Regions from separate parts of the Paraburkholderia sp. J12 genome, predicted to be linked through region 1. Evidence: riboswitches for the same ligand, from Rfam matches in the RefSeq annotation. Region 1 holds a riboswitch; the other holds the start of a gene.

Region 1 (9,653 bases):
TTCGCGCGAATAGGTGTGCTTCCAGTCGTCGGCGACGACCACGGCGGCCGTGTGCGGCGCATGGCGCAGCGGGTTGTCTTCCTTGTCCGCGCGGCCTTCTTCCACGGCGCGGATTTCGGCGCGGATCGCGACCATCGCGTCGATGAAGCGGTCGAGCTCTTCCTTCGATTCCGACTCGGTCGGTTCGACCATCAGCGTGCCCGGTACCGGGAAGCTCATGGTGGGCGCGTGGAAGCCGTAGTCCATCAGGCGCTTGGCCACGTCGTCCACGGTGATGCCGCTCGCGTCCTTGATGGGGCGCAGGTCGAGAATGCACTCGTGCGCGACGAGTCCGCCCGGGCCGCTGTAGAGCACCGGGAAGTGCGGCGCGAGCTTCTTCGCGACGTAGTTCGCGTTGAGGATCGCGGTTTCCGTGGCGGCCGTGAGGTTGGCCGCGCCCATCATGGCGATGTACATCCACGAGATCGGCAGGATCGAGGCCGAGCCGTAAGGCGCCGCGCTCACGGCGCCGATGCCGTGCCCCTGGTCCGCCGAGCGCTTGTAGCCCGTGGAAAGCTGGTTCGGCAGGAATTGCGCGAGGTGCGCGCCCACTGCGACCGGGCCGACGCCCGGGCCGCCGCCGCCGTGCGGAATGCAGAAGGTCTTGTGCAGGTTCAGGTGCGAGACGTCGCCGCCGAACTGGCCCGGGGCCGCGAGGCCGACCATCGCGTTCATGTTCGCGCCGTCCACGTAGACCTGGCCGCCGTGCGCATGCACGATCTCGCAGACTTCGCGCACGTTCTGCTCGAACACGCCGTGCGTGGAGGGATACGTGATCATGATCGCCGCGAGCTTCGCCGCATGCTGTTCGGCCTTGGCCTTGAGGTCGGCGAGGTCGACGTTGCCCTGCGCGTCGCAGGCCACGACCACCACCTGCATGCCGGCCATCTGCGCCGATGCGGGGTTCGTGCCGTGCGCCGAAGCGGGAATCAGGCAGACGTCGCGATGGCCTTCGCCGCGCGAGGCGTGGTAGGCCTGAATGATGAGCAGGCCCGCGTACTCGCCCTGCGAGCCCGCGTTCGGTTGCAGCGAAACGGCGGCGTAGCCGGTGGCGGCCACGAGCATCTGTTCGAGCTGATCGACCATCTCGCGATAGCCGACGGTTTGCTCGGCCGGTGCGAACGGGTGGATGCGGCCGAACTCGGGCCACGTGACCGGCAGCATTTCGGACGTGGCGTTGAGCTTCATCGTGCACGAGCCGAGCGGGATCATCGAGCGGTCGAGCGCGAGGTCCTTGTCGGAGAGGCTGCGCAGATAGCGCAGCATTTCCGTTTCCGAGTGGTGGCGATTGAACACCGGGTGCGTGAGGTACGCGCTTTCGCGCACCAGCGCAGCCGGGAACGACGCGGCGGCCTGTGCGGCGATTTCGGCGTCGAGCGCATCGACCGAAGGCGCAACGCCTGCGAACGCGGCTTGTGCGAACACGGCGAGCAGATCGGCGAGATCGGCGCGCGTGGTGGTTTCGTCGACGGAGATGCCGACGCGCGTTTCGCTCACGTGGCGCAGGTTCATGCCGCGCGCGAGCGCCGCGTCGTGCAGCGCCTGGGTGCGCGCGCCCGATTCGAACGTGAGCGTATCGAAGAAGGCTTCGTTGACGAGCGTGTAGCCCAGCTGCTTCGCGCCGGCCGCGAGAATGGCCGCGACGCGGTTCACGCGCAGGGCGATCGTCTTGAGGCCCTGCGGACCGTGATAGACCGCGTACATGCTGGCCATGATGGCGAGCAGCGCCTGCGCCGTGCAGACGTTCGAGGTGGCCTTCTCGCGGCGGATGTGCTGTTCGCGCGTTTGCAGCGCGAGGCGCAGCGCCGGGTTGCCCTGCGCGTCGACGGTCACGCCGACGAGACGGCCCGGCATCTGGCGCTTGAATTCGTCCTTCACCGCGAGGTAGGCGGCGTGCGGGCCGCCGAAGCCCATCGGCACGCCGAAGCGTTGCGAGTTGCCCACGGCCACGTCCGCGCCCCATTCGCCCGGCGGCGCGAGCACGGTGAGCGCGAGCAGGTCGGCGGCGGCGATCACCGCGCCGCCCGCCGCGTGGATGGCGGCGGCGAGTTCGCGGTAGTCGCGCACGTCGCCGTTCACGCCCGGGTACTGGAGCAGCACGCCGAAGGCGCCCGCCTGCGCGGCTTGCGCCGCGGGGCCGACCTTCACTTCGATGCCGATCGGCTTCGCGCGCGTCTTCACCACTTCGAGGGTTTGCGGCAGCACGTCGTCGGCCACGTAGAAGACGTTCGACTTCGACTTGCCCACGCGTTGCACGAGCGTCATCGCTTCGGCGGCGGCCGTGGCTTCGTCGAGCAGCGACGCGTTCGAGATCGCGAGACCCGTGAGGTCGATGATCATCTGCTGGTAGTTCAGCAGGGCTTCGAGTCGGCCCTGCGAGATTTCCGGCTGGTACGGCGTGTACGCCGTGTACCACGCCGGGTTTTCGAGCACGTTGCGCAGGATGACGGCCGGCGTGTGCGTGTCGAAGTAGCCCTGTCCGATATAGGAGCGGAACACCTGGTTCTTGTCGGCGAGCGCGCGCAGGCCCGCGAGCGCTTCGGCTTCCGTGCGCGACTGCGCGAACGGCCCGAGCGGCAGCGTTTCCTTGCGGCGGATCGCAGCCGGAATCACCGCGTCGATCAGCGCCGCGCGCGAGGCGAAGCCGAGTGCGTCGAGCATCGCCTGCTGGTCGGCCGTGTCGGGGCCGATGTGGCGGCCGGCGAAGGCTTCGTGCGTTTCGAGCGCAGCGAGGGTGAGGGAGGTGTTCATCAGACGATCCGGGTGTTCGAGCTTCATGGGCGTTCCTGCTGGCGCGGCGGCCGGGCTCGGCCGCCGCGCGGGTACGGTTTGGGCGGTGCGGTTAGGCGCCGATGGCCTTTTCGTAGGCGCCGGCGTCGATCAGGCGGTCGAGCGCAGCGCCCGCGGCCGGCTTGATCTTGAAGAGCCACGATTCATAGGGCGCGCCGTTCACCTGGTCGGGCGTATCGACGAGCGCGCTGTTCGATTCGACGATCTCGCCCGCAACCGGAGCGTAGATGTCCGAGGCGGCCTTCACCGACTCGATCACGGCAACGGCGTCGCCGGCCGAGACCGAGCGGCCCGCTTCGGGCAGCTCGAGGAAGACGATGTCGCCGAGCGCTTCCTGCGCGTGGTCCGTGATGCCGACGGTCAGCGTGCCGTCGGCTTCGGTGCGGACCCATTCGTGCGATTCGGTGTATTTCAGATCGGCCGGGATGCTCATAGGATGCTCCAGTGCGTGGTTGCTTGTGAATACGTGAAAGAGGGGGGCGTACGCGCCCGGGTCAGGCGGCCAGCACCTTGCCGTTGCGCACGAACGGCAGTTTTACCACGCTTGCGGGAAGGGCTTTGTCGCGGATCTGCACCTGCACGACATCGCCCGGCTGCACGCCTTGCGGCACGCGCGCGAAGGCGATGGATTCCTGCATGGTGGGCGAGAAGGTGCCGCTCGTGATTTCGCCTTCTCCGTGCGGAGTGAGCACCTTCTGGTGCGCGCGCAGCACGCCGCCCGCCTTGCCGTTTTCCTTCTGCAGGATCAGGCCGACGAAGGTCATGCGCGAGCCGTTCGCCTCCAGCGCGGCGCGGCCGACGAAGTCGCGCGGCTCTTTCAGGTCGACGGTCCAGGCGAGGCCCGCGTCGAGCGGCGAGACGCCTTCGTCCATGTCCTGGCCGTACAGGTTCATGCCGGCTTCGAGGCGCAGCGTGTCGCGCGCGCCAAGGCCGGCGGGCTTCACGCCCTGGCGCTGCAGCGCGTCCCAGAGTTCGCACACGGCTATGGCGGGCACGACCACTTCGAAGCCGTCTTCGCCGGTATAGCCCGTGCGCGCGATCATCAGCTCGCCGAACGGCGTGCTTTCGATCTTCGCGGCGTTGAAGGGCTTGAGGATTTCGGTGCTGCTGCGCGTGGAGGGCGCCACCTGCCAGACCTTCTCGCGGGCGTTCGGGCCCTGCACGGCGACGATCGCAAGATCGCGGCGCGGCGTGATGGTGAGGCCGAAGCCTTCTTCGGCGTTGAGCTTCTCGAGCCAGGCGATGTCTTTGTCGGCCGTGCTGGCGTTGACGACGGTGCGGAACTGATCGTCGGCGAAGTAATAGACGATCAGGTCGTCGATCACGCCGCCTTCGGGGTTGAGCATGCAGGTGTAGAGGGCGCGGCCCGGCGTGGTCAGCTTGGCGACGTTGTTGGCGAGCGCGCGCTGGAAGAAGGCGCGTGCCTTCGGACCGGCGAAATCGACGACGCACATGTGCGAGACGTCGAACATGCCGGCGTCGGTGCGCACGGCGTGGTGCTCGTCGATCTGCGAGCCGTAGTTCACGGGCATGTCCCAGCCGCCGAAATCGACCATGCGGGCGTTGAGCGCACGGTGCGTAGCGTTGAGCGGGGTGTGTTTCAGTTCGGTCATGGGGCGGCCTCGGCACGGTCGAAAACGAAAAGGGCCATGCATGACGCGCCGCAGGCACGATGCCTGTGGACGCTTCTTGCATGGCCCCTCTGTCCTCGGTACCTGAGAGATTGCGCCGGGCGCCGCGGTAGTCGGCACTGGGCGGCGCGCGCCCCTTCGGTGGGCAGTCTGAACGCGGCCTGTCTTGCCGCCGTTCTGCTGCCGCTCTCCAGAGTGCGGACCTCGTTGCGTCTCCGTTCGCCCGCGCGCGATGGCGCGCGGAGCTGGCGGATAGGCGGTCCGGCGCGCACGGTCCTTTTGCCTGAGAGTTTGTGGGTTGCCCCTTCGGCGGTGCCGGGTGCGCGCAGCAAAGCGGCAATCGGCACGCTCTCCCGGCGCGCGCAGCGATTGTGCGCGACGCGCACAGGGCGTGTCAATGCGGAAAATTTTGATCGGGAGGGACAGATGGCGCCCGGGCGCCGGCGGCGTGTCCTGCCGCGGAGGGAGCCGGTGTGAGGACCGCAGCGCAGCGGTCCCCACACCGGAAGCGGGCGCGCAGAGCGCACGCCGCGAAGGGATGACTCAGGGATTGCCCAGGCGTTACTCGCCGATGGCGTGAGCGGCCTGGTCGAGTTCCTGGTTCAGCACGCGTTGCTCGTCGCCGGAGAGACCGCCGCCGTGCTGGGCTGCCATGTTGTGCGCTTCGCCGCGGATTTCGTCGAGGCGGTGATGCAGCGCGCCACCTTGGGGCGGCGGATAGTAGCCCTGGTTCACGTGCACGTCGATGCGGTGGCTCAGGTTATCGATGCGGCCATCCACCTGGTGCAGACGCTCGACGGCGATCTGATGCGGCGTCGGGCCGGGCGGCGGGGGCGGCGGCTGGTTGACGACGCAGGCAGCCAGCGTCGAAACGAGGGCGCTTGCGGCAAGTGTGCGGGCGATGCGAGACATTAAGACTCTCCTTTTGGTCGTTGTCGCTCTTTCTGGCGTTGTCCGAACGCCCAACGTCCGAAGCGCGGCTTCCGATGACCGGCCACGCGCCGCCACATGTAACCGTTTGTAATCATCTTTCATGGATGTCGGAACAATGAAAGGTGTTGCGCGGGACATCGAAATATTTGGCCACGCGATGGGCGGCCTCGCGAAAACAAAAACGGCGCGGGGTCGGTTCGGAAACGCCCGCGCCGTCTGGCTCCCCGGGCCGCCGACGTGCGGCGGCCCGGCTTTCGGTTTTCAGTGGCCTCGCGTGAAGGCCAGCGTGCGTCCTTCGGCGGCGCTCTGCATTGCGAGCTCGATCACGGTCATCACGTCGATGGCGTCCTGCGGGCTCACCGGGAACGGCAGGCCTTCGCGGATCGACGCGGCGAGCGCCCGGTAGAGGCCCGTGTAGTCGCCGTCGAGCGTCGGCAGCGGGCGTCCGGTTTCGCCGCCGTCGTCGAGCAGCACGTGCAGCTGGCCGGCTTCGTTGCCGGCGCCGAAACCCGCCTGGCCCGGACGCAGCCCGGCCTTCAGCTGGTCCTCCTGGGTGTCGAGACCGTTTTTCAGGTAGCCGCCGCGCGTGCCGTTGATGACGAAGCGCGGCGAGAAAGCCGCGAGCGCGCTCGCGTGCAGCACCGCATCGTGTTGGGCGTAGCCGAGCACGAGATGTGCGTAATCGGGCGCCGTGGCGTTGTCGCGGCGCGTGCGCACGAAGGCCGTCACCGTTTCGGGCGTGCCGAAGAGCGCAAGCGTCTGGTCGATCAGGTGCGGCCCGAGATCGTAGAGCAGACCGCCACCGCGCGCGGCGTCTTCGCGCCAGCGCTGGCGCACGAGCGGGCGGAAACGGTCGAAGTGCGACTCGAAGTGCGTCACCCGGCCCAGCTCGCCGCTTTCGAGGAGTGCGCGCACGGTGAGGAAATCGCCGTCCCAGCGGCGATTGTGGAACGGCGCGAAGACGAGACCGCGCCCGGCCGCCAGCGCGGCGAGCGTGCGCGCTTGTGCGGAAGTCAGCGTGACCGGCTTGTCTACGAGCACGTGCTTGCCGTGCTCGAGCGTGCGGCGCGCGAGGTCGAAGTGCGTATCGTTGGGTGTCGCGATCACCACGCACTCCACCTCGGCGAGCGCGAGCAGGGCGTCGAGATCGGGGACGATCGCGGCGGCGGGAAAGTCGGCGCGGGCGCGTTCCGGCTGGCCCGTCGCGATGGCGGCGAGCTCGACGGCCTTGCAATGCGCGATCACGGGAGCGTGGAAGGTCTGGCCGGCAAAACCATAACCCATCAGGCCGATTTTCAGCGGAGAAGTCATGAGGCGAATCCTGCAAGGGACGGCGCGGCGAAGGTGAAACGCCGCCGCGGCCGCAGTGGGCGGGAGGGCGTTATTGTGGCACGCGGCCGGGTGCGGGGGGAGCGAGGTTCGATCGTGTTAACATCGCACCTCCCGCGCGCCTCGCGCCGGCCGGTCCAACCCGGCCCCCAGCCGTTCCACCCGTTTTTCCCAATCCAGCAACGATGTCCGCAGGCCTGAATCCCGCCCAAAGCGAAGCGGTGCGCTATCTCGACGGTCCCTGTCTCGTGCTCGCCGGCGCGGGCAGCGGCAAGACGCGTGTGATCACGCAGAAGATCGCGCACCTGATCGAAGCGAAAGGCTTCGAGCCGCGCCATATCGCGGCCGTCACCTTCACCAACAAGGCCGCCGCCGAAATGCGCGAGCGCGTGGGCAAGCTGCTCGAAGGCAAGACGCTCACGACGCCCGGCAAGGAAGGCCGCAAGGTGCCGACCAATCAACTGACGGTTTGCACCTTCCACTCGCTGGGCGTGCAGATCCTGCGCCAGGAAGCCGAGCATCTGGGACTCAAGCCCCAGTTCTCGATCATGGATTCGGACGACTGCTTCTCGATGATCCAGGAGCAGGTGGGATCGACCGACAAGGGCTTTATCCGCAAGATCCAGTCGATCATCTCGCTCTGGAAGAACGGTCTCGTGATGCCCGAAGAGGCGCTGGCGACGGCATCGAACGAAGACGAACACCAGGCCGCGATCGTCTATCGCAACTACGTGGCGACGCTGCACGCCTACCAGGCCGTCGATTTCGACGACCTGATCCGCCTGCCCACCGAGCTCTTCGCGAAGAACGAACCCGTGCGCGAGCGCTGGCAGAACAAGCTGCGCTACCTGCTGATCGACGAGTACCAGGACACCAACACCTGCCAGTACGAACTGCTCAAGCTGCTGGCGGGCCCGCGCGCCGCGTTCACGGCGGTGGGCGACGACGACCAGGCGATCTACGGCTGGCGCGGCGCCACCATCGAAAATCTCGCGCAGCTCGGCAAGGACTATCCGAAGCTGCACGTCATCAAGCTCGAACAGAACTACCGCTCGACGGTGCGCATTCTCACGGCGGCGAACAACGTCATCGCCAACAACCCGAAGCTCTTCGAAAAGAAGCTCTGGTCCGAGCACGGCATGGGCGACACCATCACCGTCACGCCCTGCAACGACGAAGAGCACGAGGCCGAATCGGTGGTGTTCCGCCTCTCCGCGCACAAATTCGAGCGCCGCGCGCAGTTTCGCGACTATGCGATCCTCTATCGCGGCAACTTCCAGGCGCGCATCTTCGAACAGGTGCTGCGGCGCGAGCGCATTCCCTACGTGCTCTCGGGCGGCCAGTCGTTCTTCGACAGGGCCGAGATCAAGGACATCTGCGCGTACCTGCGCCTGATCGCCAACCACGACGACGACCCCGCCTTCATCCGCGCGATCACCACGCCGCGCCGCGGCGTGGGCAACACGACGCTGGAAGCGCTGGGCGCGTTTGCGGGGCAGGCCAAGGTGTCGCTCTTCGAGGCCGTGTACATGGGCGGCATCGAGGCGCGGCTCTCCGCGCGCCAGGTCGAGCCCATGCGCGTGTTTTGCGACTTCATGCAGCGCCTCGCCGAGCGTGCGGAGAAAGACCCGGCGACCGTGGTGCTGGACGACCTCATGGAAGCGATCCACTACGAGTCGTATCTCTACGACGCGTTCGACGAACGCCAGGCGCAGTCGAAGTGGCAGAACGTGCTGGAGTTCCTGGAGTGGTTGAAGCGCAAGGGCACGAAGCCTGAACAGGAAATCGGCGAAGACAGCGAGGCGACGGGCTACGACAACGCCGACGGTCTTGCCGACACCGGCAAGAACCTGATGGGCCTGATCCAGACCGTGGCGCTGATGTCGATGCTCGAAGGCAAGGACGAAGATCCGGACGCGGTGCGGCTTTCGACGGTGCATGCGTCGAAGGGACTGGAGTATCCGCACGTGTTTCTGGTGGGCGTGGAGGAGGGCATCATGCCCCACCGCGGCGGCTCGGAAGACGACGTGATCGACGACGCGCGCATCGAGGAAGAACGGCGCCTCATGTACGTGGCGATCACGCGCGCGCAGCGCAGCCTGCATCTGAACTGGTGCAAGAAACGCAAGCGGGCGCGCGAGACGGTGGTGTGCGAGGCCTCGCGCTTCATCCCGGAGATGGGGCTGGACGACGCGCCGCCGCCCACGGCCGAAGAGGCGCCGATGTCGCCGAAGGACCGGCTGGCGAGTCTGAAGGCGCTGTTGCAGAAGGGCTGAGGGCTGAGCGCTGCGCCTCTCTAAACGAAAGGGCTGCATCTTGCGATGCAGCCCTTTGTCTTTGTCGCCCGGTCTTTGCCGCCTGGCGTTGTGGCCCGTGAGTGGAGACTTACTTCGCGGCGCTCACCATGTAATCGACGGCAGCTTTCACGTCGGCGTCCGAGGCGTTCGAACCGCCCTTCGGGGGCATCTGGCCTTTGCCGTGCAGTGCGTAGTTGTAGATGGTGTCCATCGGGTCCTTCAGGCGCGGTGCCCAGTCGGCCTTGTTGCCGAACTTTGGCGCGCCCAGCACGCCGGCCGCGTGACACGCCTGGCAGACCTGCTGATAGAGCGCCTTGCCCGCTTGCGAGGCATCGGCGCTTTGCCCGGCGCCGCCTGCCGCGGGCGCGGAGGCTTGCGGAATGGCGGCGATGGCCGCTGCGGCGGCCGCGGCCTGGGCGGCGTTCGCATCGGCGCCCGAGGCACCCGCAGCCGGCGCGGCGGCTGCCGCACCCGATGCACTTTGTGCGGCGCCCGGCGCGGGCCTGGGTGGATCCTGGAAGTTCGCGCCGCCGTGATTGGCCATGTAGGCCACGGCGAGGCCGATTTCGTAGTCGCTGTAGTCGTCGGGGCTCGTGCCGCCGCGCGGGGGCATGGCGCCCTTGCCGGTGAGCGC
Region 2 (9,653 bases), on a different contig from region 1:
TCACTTCGAGCGCGCGTGCCCATGCGCCGCGCGGTGGACGTCTCGTGCTGCTTTCAGTGCTGAACTTCGCGGCAATCGGCGTTCTGCTCGCGTGGTTTCCGCAACTCGCAGGCAACGGCAAGGGTGCGGCTTCGCTCTCGTTCGACGGCAGTCTTGGCATGGGGCTCGCTGCGGCGCTGCTCGTGCTGAAAGTGGCGATCGAAGCGTCGAGTCTGCGAGCCGGCGCCGAGGGCGGCCTGCTCACGCCGGGCCTCACCAACGGTGCGCTCTTTGCCGTCGTGCTGGGCGGCGTGTGGAATCACTTTCTGCCGGGCGTCGTGCCTGGCGCGTGCGCGCTGATCGGCGCGGGCGCGTTCCTCGCGGCTTCGATGCAGATGCCGGTCACGGCCGTGGTGTTGATCGTGGAGTTCACACACGCCAATCACGACCTGATGTTTCCGCTGCTGCTCGCCGTTGCCGGCTCGCTGCTCACGTATCGCGCTGTGCCTGAGATAGCGGCGTCGATCGGGACGTTCGCACGCGGGAAGTCATCGCTGACGATCCAGCAGCAGGCCGAGCGCACGAGTGTTTGATAGGAGGCGCGGGCGGCTTGCCATGGGCTGCCGTCCCGCGGAGAAGCGCTTTACAGCAGATGTCCCAGAATCACGGTGAACCCGCCGCAGACAATGGAGAATCCGATTGCTTTGCGAAAAAGCAAACCTGCGTATGAGTAGTCCCTACGCGGGCCATGGGTTCTGCGTGACATCAATTACTCCACGGGGATGCTGGGTTGCGAAACGAGCGGATTCGCAAACAGGATAGGGCATCGCATCCACGCGGGACTTCTTCATTTCATGAAAAAAAGTACAAGAGGGCGAGACAGCGCTTCTCTGTATGAGTCGCGCGTGTCCGCCCGTCGGACCGGATTGCGAACCCCGCGCATGGCGAGATTCGCGAAAAGCCGGCGAATGTGATCAGCTTGCCTTGCTTGCGAGGTTCTGCCGTTTGCCGGGGTTCGGCGCAATCGGTGAACTCGGTGAACTCGGCGAACTCGGCGAACTCGCCTGTTCGTTGTTCACGAGTTGTGCGACGGCCTCGGCCGTTGCTGCCGAAAGCGTCCATCCCAGGTGCCCGTGCCCCGTGTTGTAGAAGATGTTGCGTTGCCGGCCGGCGCCCACCTTGGGCAGCATGCCCGGCAGCATGGGCCGCAATCCGGCCCAGGGAACCACGCGCGCGGTGGACATGCCCGGGAAATGCCTGCGGGTCCAGTTGACGAGCGGCTCGATGCGGTCCGCGCGGATGTCGCGATTCATGCCGTTGAGCTCCGCCGTGCCCGCTACGCGGAAGCGCTCGGCGCCCAGCCGGCTCGTGACGATCTTTGCGCTGTCGTCGAGCAGGCTGACCCATGGCGCCGCGCTTCGGCTGGCTTCGTCGTCGAGGCAGACCGTGATCGAGTAGCCCTTCACGGGATAGACGTTGACGTGGTCGCCCACGTACGCTGCCAATGCGCGGCTGCCCACGCCTGCGCAGATCACGACGCGGTCGAAGTGTTCCGTGTCCTGTTGCCCCTCGCGTTGCGTGCCGACAGCAAGCGTTCCGTCTGCGGACTCGACGATGGCCTGCACGGTCGTGTCGTAGCGAAACTCCACACCAAGACGAGCGCATGCTTGCGCGAGGCCGCGCGTGAACTTGTGGATATCGCCGGTGGAATCCGATTCGGTGAAAAAGCCGCCGTAAAACGGGCCATGCAGCGCCGGTTCGAGCGCACGTATTTCGTCGGGCGTGACCGGCCGCCGTTCGAGGCCGCCCTCGCGCAGCAGCGCGTTTACTTTTGTGGCGGTTTCGAATTCGCGGCGCGTTGCATAGAAGTGCAGAATACCGCGCTTTTCGTGGTCGAAATCGATGCCTTCGCGTTCCGCAATCGAAAAGAGGTGCTCGCGAGCGGCAAGGGCGAGGCGTACGGTTTCGATCGTGTTGTCGCGGTAGTGCGGAATCTGCCGCAGGAACTCGCCGATCCAGCTGTATTTGTGCCAGCCCGGCTTGGGATTCATCAGGAGCGGTGCGTCGCGCCTGAACATCCAGCGCAGCCCTTTGAGCACCGTGGCGCGGCTGTTCCAGACCTCGGCGTTGCTGGCGGAGAGCTGGCCGCCGTTGGCGAACGAGGTTTCCATGGCCGCGTAGCGGTGGCGTTCGAGCACGGTGACGCGGCAACCGCGGCGGGCGAGGGCGTAAGCGGTCGTGACGCCGGTAATGCCGGCGCCAATGATGGCGATTCGTGACATGACATGTCCAGTGGTGTTGAGCATTGCCGGCCGATCTCAACCGGCGCCAATGCCCCATCTGTCCATGTACCTGAGAGTTTCGCGTGCCGACCGGCTGTGGTGGCAGGCTCCCCTTCGGTGGGCGCGTGCAGCGCCGCTCTCCAGATGTTCCCGCTGCACGGTCCTTTTGCCTGAGAGTTTCCGGGGCGGTTGCTCCGTCGGCGTCGTCGCGATGGACGATCTCTCCCGTGCTGCGTCGTAGAACAGCGCAAGACTACCTGTTCAAATCGGCGAGGGCAAGGGGTTTTATTTGAAGGGTAGGGGCTGGCTTCTTTGGCATTTTCTTGTTGTGGTGTCGGCGCAATAGTACGAACGTGTTGGGAGCATCACCGGACGTCGCGAAACCGCCCAGGCACAGTGACGCAAGCAGACTACTCGCTGAGAACGCGCTGTATGAAGCGTGGTCCGTCTGAAGGCAATTTAATGGTAGTCCTCTGTATCGTCTACCTTGGTAATTTCCCATGTGCCATCAATCCGGCGCATGAATACGAGGACGCTCGTTTTGGCATTCGAACCAAACGTGACCGGCACGACCGCAACGTCGCCGAGCATGATTGCCCCATGGGTTGCGATATGCTGGGACCAATCGCGCCCGTCATAGTCCTGTACCTTGAGGAAGTAATCGACACCACCGGGTGGACCCGAGCGTGCGTAATCGTCGCGAAGTCGGCTGACTGTCTTTGCACTTACGAATTGCTCGATAGCCGGCAGATTGAGCGGATATGACTTGTCCGTGTCGTTCGCGATAAACCACGAATAGAAGGCATTTGCGCGCGCTTCGGGTGCATTCGCCGCACCGGTCGCGAGCGCACTGCGCAAAGGCATCGTGAACGATAGCGCAGCGAGTACAAGATAGAGAAAGCGTCTCATGTTGCGCCTCAGTTGTGACGGTAAATCTTGTAGGACGGGCGCGCCTGTCGGTATGCCGGGCCTGGGTAGAGCCCATGCTGTTGCCGGAAATCCGAGACCCAACGCTGGCCATCGTAGATTGCGGCATGTCCGTCAGGGTGCCCCGGCGCGGGTTGAATCACAACCACGTCCCCCGCCTGCGGCGTGGCGTTCGGCACTTCACCGAAGCCCGCATCGGTTAGCGCATGTCCCATGTCCTTTGCGCGGGCAGTGTGGGCAATCGGTTGTCCGCCGTTGTCGATTGCGCGACGAACATACTCCGCACATCGGCCGATACTCGTGAGTCTTGCATGGATACGTGCGTAGGTGGAGGCTACTGAAGCGTTATAAGGCATTATAAATTATCCTGATTGCCTAGTATGAGTTCGGCATGCTTTGTTTGTCGTGAAATATTTATTGCGATTCCTGCAATCTGGCGGATCAATACAACAAAAGGAATCCGTGACGATTCTATGCGCACGGGAAGTCTCAAAATACTGCTAACTGCGGGAAATCAGTCGAATTGGGCCGTTGCCCAAACCGAGCCACCAGGTTCTTTCCGTGATTGTGCAGTAAGTACGTCGGAGAGCGGCTCTGGTAGATGATTTTTGATCACTGGTGTAGTTGACGGATGAATGTCTGCGAAATCGTCACGCTTTGCAAAATGCCAGCGCGATAGTCCAGGTAAATTGAAGTATCCCAATCACTGAGCGAGGCTTGGGCGGCCCGGGATGCGGCCACGTTGACAAAGAAAGGAGCGACGAAAAATCTGAAAATCTACGTTTCAACAGCATAGTGATCTTTGGGGAAATACTCTGAAAGAGATCATGGCCTGCTTCAAGAGAGGCAGTTCTCACCGGGAAATTGCAGAGACGCTATGCAAAATAAAAAATTCGAAGAGGAGGTAGGAAATCATCTTGATTAAAATTTTTGTGCCACATATAGATTTTATTTTAACCCTGCTTTGTGGGGTTATACGGCTGCCTCGATTTTTTTGATGAGCTAAAATGTCTTTTAAACGAATAGTCGTTTCGTGGTTGATGCGTTCCTTTTGTGTGTCAAACGGTCGTCAAGGCGGCGACTGACAAAGGAATGGTCACGCCGTAGACTGCAGCAACCTGGGCAGATCGACACGACAACACGAAACACGATCACGATAAATCGTAATCCTCACCAATAGCGCTCTTGAGCGTATCGGAAGGCCGCACGCCAAAGAGCTTGCGATAATCCAGCGCGAACTGGCTCAGGTGCCAGAAACCCCAATCCGCGGCCACGTCCTGAACAGACTTTTCGTCATGCTGCGCGCGCCGCAGATCGCGCCGGGCACCATTCAGCCGAATCGCCCGCAGATAGTGGTTCGGCGCGATGCCGCACACATCCTGAAAGCAATACTGCAGCGTGCGCCGGCTGACGTGCAAAACCTCGCACAGTTCGGGCACACCCACGGGCCGGTCACGATTGGCCAGCACATACTCGCGCGCTGCGGAAACAATCCACTGGCGCCGCGGACCGGAAGGAATCGTCGTAGGCGTCTTGTCGCTATGCAGTGCGCCACTGTCGAACAACAGCGTGAACAACGAAGATTGCAGATTGCTGCGCACGGAAGGCGAAAGACTGCCTTGTCCTTGCGCGCTTTCTTCGAGCACCGCATGTAGCGCGGTGCACAACTGCTCGCGCCGCTCGTCGCCGATCACGACGACTTCGGCGTAGGGCAGTGCATCGGACAACGCGGTATGCGCCACGTTTTCGGCGTAGCGGCGCAGCGCGTCATGAGTGGCGACGATGCCGTAGATTTCGTAGTCGGGCGGCGTCATGAGTTCGAACTGGACCCCGCTCGGACGCCACGCGAGCGCGTCCTTGCCGATCACGCTGGACTGGATGCGTCCCGCGCGGTCCCGGTCCAGCGGAATGCCGAACCAGCAGGTGTTTTCGGGCACTTCGCAGGTTTGCCGCAACGACTGGCTCGTGCTCTCGCGAAACACCCGCATGTCGTCGAGCCGGATCTCCGCGAGCTCGCCGACAAAACGTCCAGCGGTGAGCTGGTCGTAGATCTGGCGCCAGCCCATCAGCGTGCTCGCCTGTTCGTCGGCGTCGTGCGAGACGACGCTGCGCAACCACGGACAGGTTTGCGCAGCAGGGTTGACGGCCGGATCGTTCGGCGAGGCTGCGGTCATCTCCATGAATCGAGTATAGCGCTTCAAAAAGGGAGGGGAGTCGGGCGTTTCGCGGCGCGGGGCGGCCTAGTCTTCGATCAGCGCATCCACGGGGGCCGTTTCGCGTTGATTCCGCGTGAGCAGGAAGTAGCCGTAGCCGATGGCGAGAAACGCCGCGAACAGCACCGCCACGAGGAAATTGAAGTACACCATGGTCACGAGCGAGATCACCGCGGCCGCGAGCGCGAATGCGGGGAACCAGGGGAATAGCGGCGCGCGGAACGGGCGCTCGAGCTTCGGCTGCGTGCGGCGCAGCTTGAAGAGCGCGAGCATGCTGATGATGTACATGAGGATCGCGCCGAACACCGACATCGTGACGATGTTGGCCGTGAGCGTCTGCCCGCCGAACTGGATCAGCTCGTCGCTGTAGATCGCGGCGATGCCCACCACGCCGCCCGCGAGAATCGCGCGGTGCGGGGTCTTGAAGCGCGGGTGGACCTTGGCGAGCCATTGCGGCAGATAGCCGGCGCGCGCGAGCGCGAAGATCTGCCGTGAGTAGCCGAGAATGATGCCGTGAAACGATGCGATCAGACCGAACAGGCCGAGCCACACGAGCATGTGCATCCAGCCGCTGTTCGCGCCGACGATATATTTCATCGCTTGCGGCAAGGGGTCGTTGATGTTGGAGAGCTTGGTCCAGTCACCGGCCGCGCCCGCGAACGTCATCACGCCGATGGCGAGCACGACGAGCGTGAGAATGCCGGCCACGTAGGCGATCGGAATGGAACGCTTCGGATTCTTGACTTCTTCCGCGGCCATCGCCACGCCTTCGATGGCGAGGAAGAACCAGATCGCGAACGGAATGGCGCCGACGATGCCCGGCAGGGTGCCGAGCGAAAAGTGATCCGCGCCGGCCCAGCCGCCCCTGGCGAAGTTCTCCCAGCGAAAGCCGGGCGACACCACGCCCATGAACACCAGCAGTTCGAAGATGGCCAGCAGCGTGACGAAGAGCTCGAACGCCGCCGCGATCTGCACGCCCAGGATGTTCAGCACCATGAACACGAGATACGCGGCCATGGCCGCGTGTTTCGGTTCGAGCCCGGGGAATTGCACATGGAGATAGGCACCGATGGCGAGCGCGATGGCCGGCGGCGCGAACACGAACTCCACCAGCGTGGCCGCGCCGGCCAGATAGCCGCCGGTCGGTCCGAACGCCTGGCGTGCATAGGCAAACGGGCCGCCCGCGTGCGGGATCGAGGTGGTCAGTTCGGTGAAGCTGAAAATGAACGTCGTGTACATCGCGGCAATGAAGATCGACGTCACGACGAAGCCGAGCGTGCCGGCGCTCGCCCAGCCGTAGCTCCAGCCAAAGTACTCGCCGGAAATCACGAGCCCGACTGCAATACCCCACAACTGCCACGTCCCCAGCGATTGCCGGAGTTCGTGGTGTGTAACCGTGCCGATATGCTGACTTTGGGAAGCTTCGCTCATTGACCGTCTCCTTGACGCTCCGATTCGATTCGGGCCATAGCCGGGATGCATGCTGGATGGATTCGACCGCTGCATGGCCGATGGGCCGCAGCGAGACATTTCAGTTCTGTAAGGCAGGGTAGATGTTTCGCGCGCTTCGCAACGGCCCGGTGGAGGACCGTGAACTTATGCTAGGAACGCAAAATTCACAGGTGTTATCAAGATTCGGCAAACTTGGTCCGGAATCGTCGAGATGTCATCGGACTATGGTTAGCCATAAAGCGTGGGATTCGAGCGGTGCGGATTTATCGGCGAACGCTTAATAGTGCGCAATGTAGTGCGCCATGTAAGGGCGGAATGAAATTTGCCGATTTTAGATAACGCTTCATATTCTGGCTTTCTACACTGGATCCATAGCCTGCTGAAGCGGAGGCGATCAGGGTTGACCCTGGGGCATGCCAGCTATGTATCGAAGACATTTCCGGAACGAATTACCGTCCACAAGCATTTCGTAATGCATGATCCGGAAACTAAAAAGGATAACTGAGCATTATCGAAAGACGGCCAGAATTTCACGGCTAGCTAACCAGAGGGAAGACGCATGGCGGAGGCATCGGATATGAAAGTACACGAGAAGCCGGAACGGGCGATCAAGACCGTGGAAGACGCAATTCGGCTGGTAGAGGCGAGCCGGCTGACGCATATCAAGGTCGGTTTGTCCGATGTCGATGGCATTCTGCGCGGGAAGTATTTGCGCAAGGATAAATTCCTCAACGTACTGCGCACGGGTTTTGGTTTTTGCAATGTCGTACTGGGCTGGGACGTCGACGACCAGATGTACGACAACACCAGTTACACGGGATGGCACACCGCCTATCCCGATGCGACGGTGCGCATCATTCCGGAGAGCTGCCGGCGCTTGCCGCTCGAACAGGGCAATGGCGAAGACATGCTGTTTTTCCTCGCCGAATTCGTGGGCGATGCCGAAGCGGTTTGCCCGCGAGGCGTGCTGCGCCGCGTATTGAAGCGCGCCGGGGAGATGGGATTCGAAGCGCTGGCTGCGCTCGAATACGAGTTCTTCATGTTCGACGAAACGCCGCACTCCGTGCGCGAGAAGAACTACCGCAATCTGAAGACCTGGACGCCGGGCAACTTCGGCTATTCGGTCTTGCGCAGCACCGTGGAGGGAGACTTCTATCGGCAACTGCTCGAACTGAGCGAGCAGATGGACATGCCGATCGAGGGGCTGCATACCGAAACCGGCCCGGGTGTGCTGGAGGCGGCGCTGGCTGTCGATCGCGCGATCGACATGGCGGACAAGGCCATGCTGTTCAAGGCGTTCACGAAGGCGCTCGCGCAAAAGAACGATCTGATGGCGACGTTCATGGCCAAGTGGTCGCACGACCTGCCGGGTCAGAGCGGCCATATTCACCTTTCCTTGCGCGAGGCCGGCACCGGCAAGCCGGTGTTCTACGACGAAGCGCGTCCCTTCAACATGAGCGCGAGGCAGGCCAGCTTCATGGCGGGCGTGCAGCGCTACCTGCCCGAATTCATGTCGATGTTCGCGCAGACCGTCAACAGCTATTCGCGGCTCGTGCCGGGTTACTGGGCTCCGCTCAATGCAACATGGGGCGTGGAAAATCGCACCACGGCCTTGCGCCTGATCCCGGGTTCGGAAAAATCGCAACGCATCGAGGTGCGCATCGGTTCGGCGGATGCGAATCCGTATATCGCGCTGGCGGCGGCGCTGGGCGCCGGATTGTACGGGATCGAGCAGCGCCTCGATCCCGAGCAGATCGTGGAGGGTAACGCCTATACCCAGGAGTTCAAGCCCGAACTGCGGTTGCCCAATACGCTGTGGGACGCCGCGCAGCGGCTGCGCCAGTCCGATGCGGCAAGGAGCCTCTTTGGCGATGCCTTCGTCGAGCACTTCGCCGCCACCCGCGAGTGGGAGGAACGGCAGTTCCGCCGCCATGTGACCGATTGGGAACTGGCCCGCTACTTCGAGATTATCTGATTCCGGAGACGCTATCCGCCATGAGCAAGGAAGAACTGGTTACCGTCAGCCCGATTGACGGCAGCGCATTCGTGCGACGTCCGTATGCGAGCGAATCGCAGATCGAATCGGCATTGCAGCGCGCAGCGGCTGCGCAGAAGGCGTGGGCGGCGCGCCCGCTTGGCGAGCGGCTCGAAATCGTGGGCCGTGCCGTCGATCGTTTCGTGGACAACAAGGCCGCCATTGCCGAGGCGATCACGCGCCAGATGGGCCGGCCGCTTCGTTATACGCCGGGAGAAGTGGACGGCTTTGCCGCGCGGGCGCGTCACATGATGGCGATTGCGCAGGAGGCGTTGCAGCCTGTGCAGGTGAGTCCGCAGGCCGGCTTCACGCGCTTCATTTCGCGCGAGCCGGTGGGCGTGGTGTTCACCATCGCGCCGTGGAATTATCCGCTGCTCACGGCTGTCAACAGCATCGTGCCTGCGCTCGTGGCCGGTAACGCGGTCATACTCAAGCACTCCGATCAAACGCCGCTGTGCGCCGAACTGATATACGACGCCTTCGTTCAGGCCGGCGTGCCCGAGGGCGTGTTCCAGTATTTGCATCTGGACCACGAGCAGGTACGGCGCGTGATCCGGGCGAGCGAGATCGGCTTCGTCTGTTTCACCGGTTCGGTGGGCGGCGGGCGTGTCGTCGAGGAGAGCGCGGCCGGGCGGTTCATCGGTGTCGGTCTCGAACTGGGCGGCAACGATCCCGCCTACGTGAGAGCCGATGCCGACTTCGAGCACGCCGTCGAAACGCTTGTGGATGGCGCTTTTTTCAACTCGGGCCAGTCGTGTTGCGGCA

The links. Region 1 has a riboswitch for glycine ahead of gcvT (glycine cleavage system aminomethyltransferase GcvT). Riboswitches for the same ligand answer to the same signal wherever they lie in the genome.
Region 2: another riboswitch for glycine. It lies ahead of U5760_RS08905 (D-amino acid dehydrogenase); the one in region 1 lies ahead of gcvT (glycine cleavage system aminomethyltransferase GcvT).

Annotation. Positions count from the first base shown of each region.
Region 1 covers NZ_CAJMZC010000002.1:680,362-690,014, forward strand. The annotation lists gene gcvP (aminomethyl-transferring glycine dehydrogenase) at 1-2,817, opposite strand, end outside; gene gcvH (glycine cleavage system protein GcvH) at 2,882-3,262, opposite strand; gene gcvT (glycine cleavage system aminomethyltransferase GcvT) at 3,324-4,442, opposite strand; glycine riboswitch at 4,522-4,664, opposite strand; glycine riboswitch at 4,723-4,826, opposite strand; gene U5760_RS08095 (hypothetical protein) at 5,022-5,372, opposite strand; gene U5760_RS08100 (oxidoreductase) at 5,655-6,704, opposite strand; gene U5760_RS08105 (UvrD-helicase domain-containing protein) at 6,908-8,998, shown strand; gene U5760_RS08110 (c-type cytochrome) at 9,108-9,653, opposite strand, start outside.
Region 2 covers NZ_CAJMZC010000003.1:37,768-47,420, reverse strand. The annotation lists gene U5760_RS08910 (chloride channel protein) at 1-572, shown strand, start outside; gene U5760_RS08905 (D-amino acid dehydrogenase) at 954-2,261, opposite strand; glycine riboswitch at 2,410-2,499, opposite strand; gene U5760_RS08900 (DUF3828 domain-containing protein) at 2,721-3,170, opposite strand; gene U5760_RS08895 (helix-turn-helix domain-containing protein) at 4,340-5,362, opposite strand; gene eat (ethanolamine permease) at 5,429-6,832, opposite strand; gene U5760_RS08885 (glutamine synthetase family protein) at 7,431-8,828, shown strand; gene U5760_RS08880 (aldehyde dehydrogenase family protein) at 8,849-9,653, shown strand, end outside.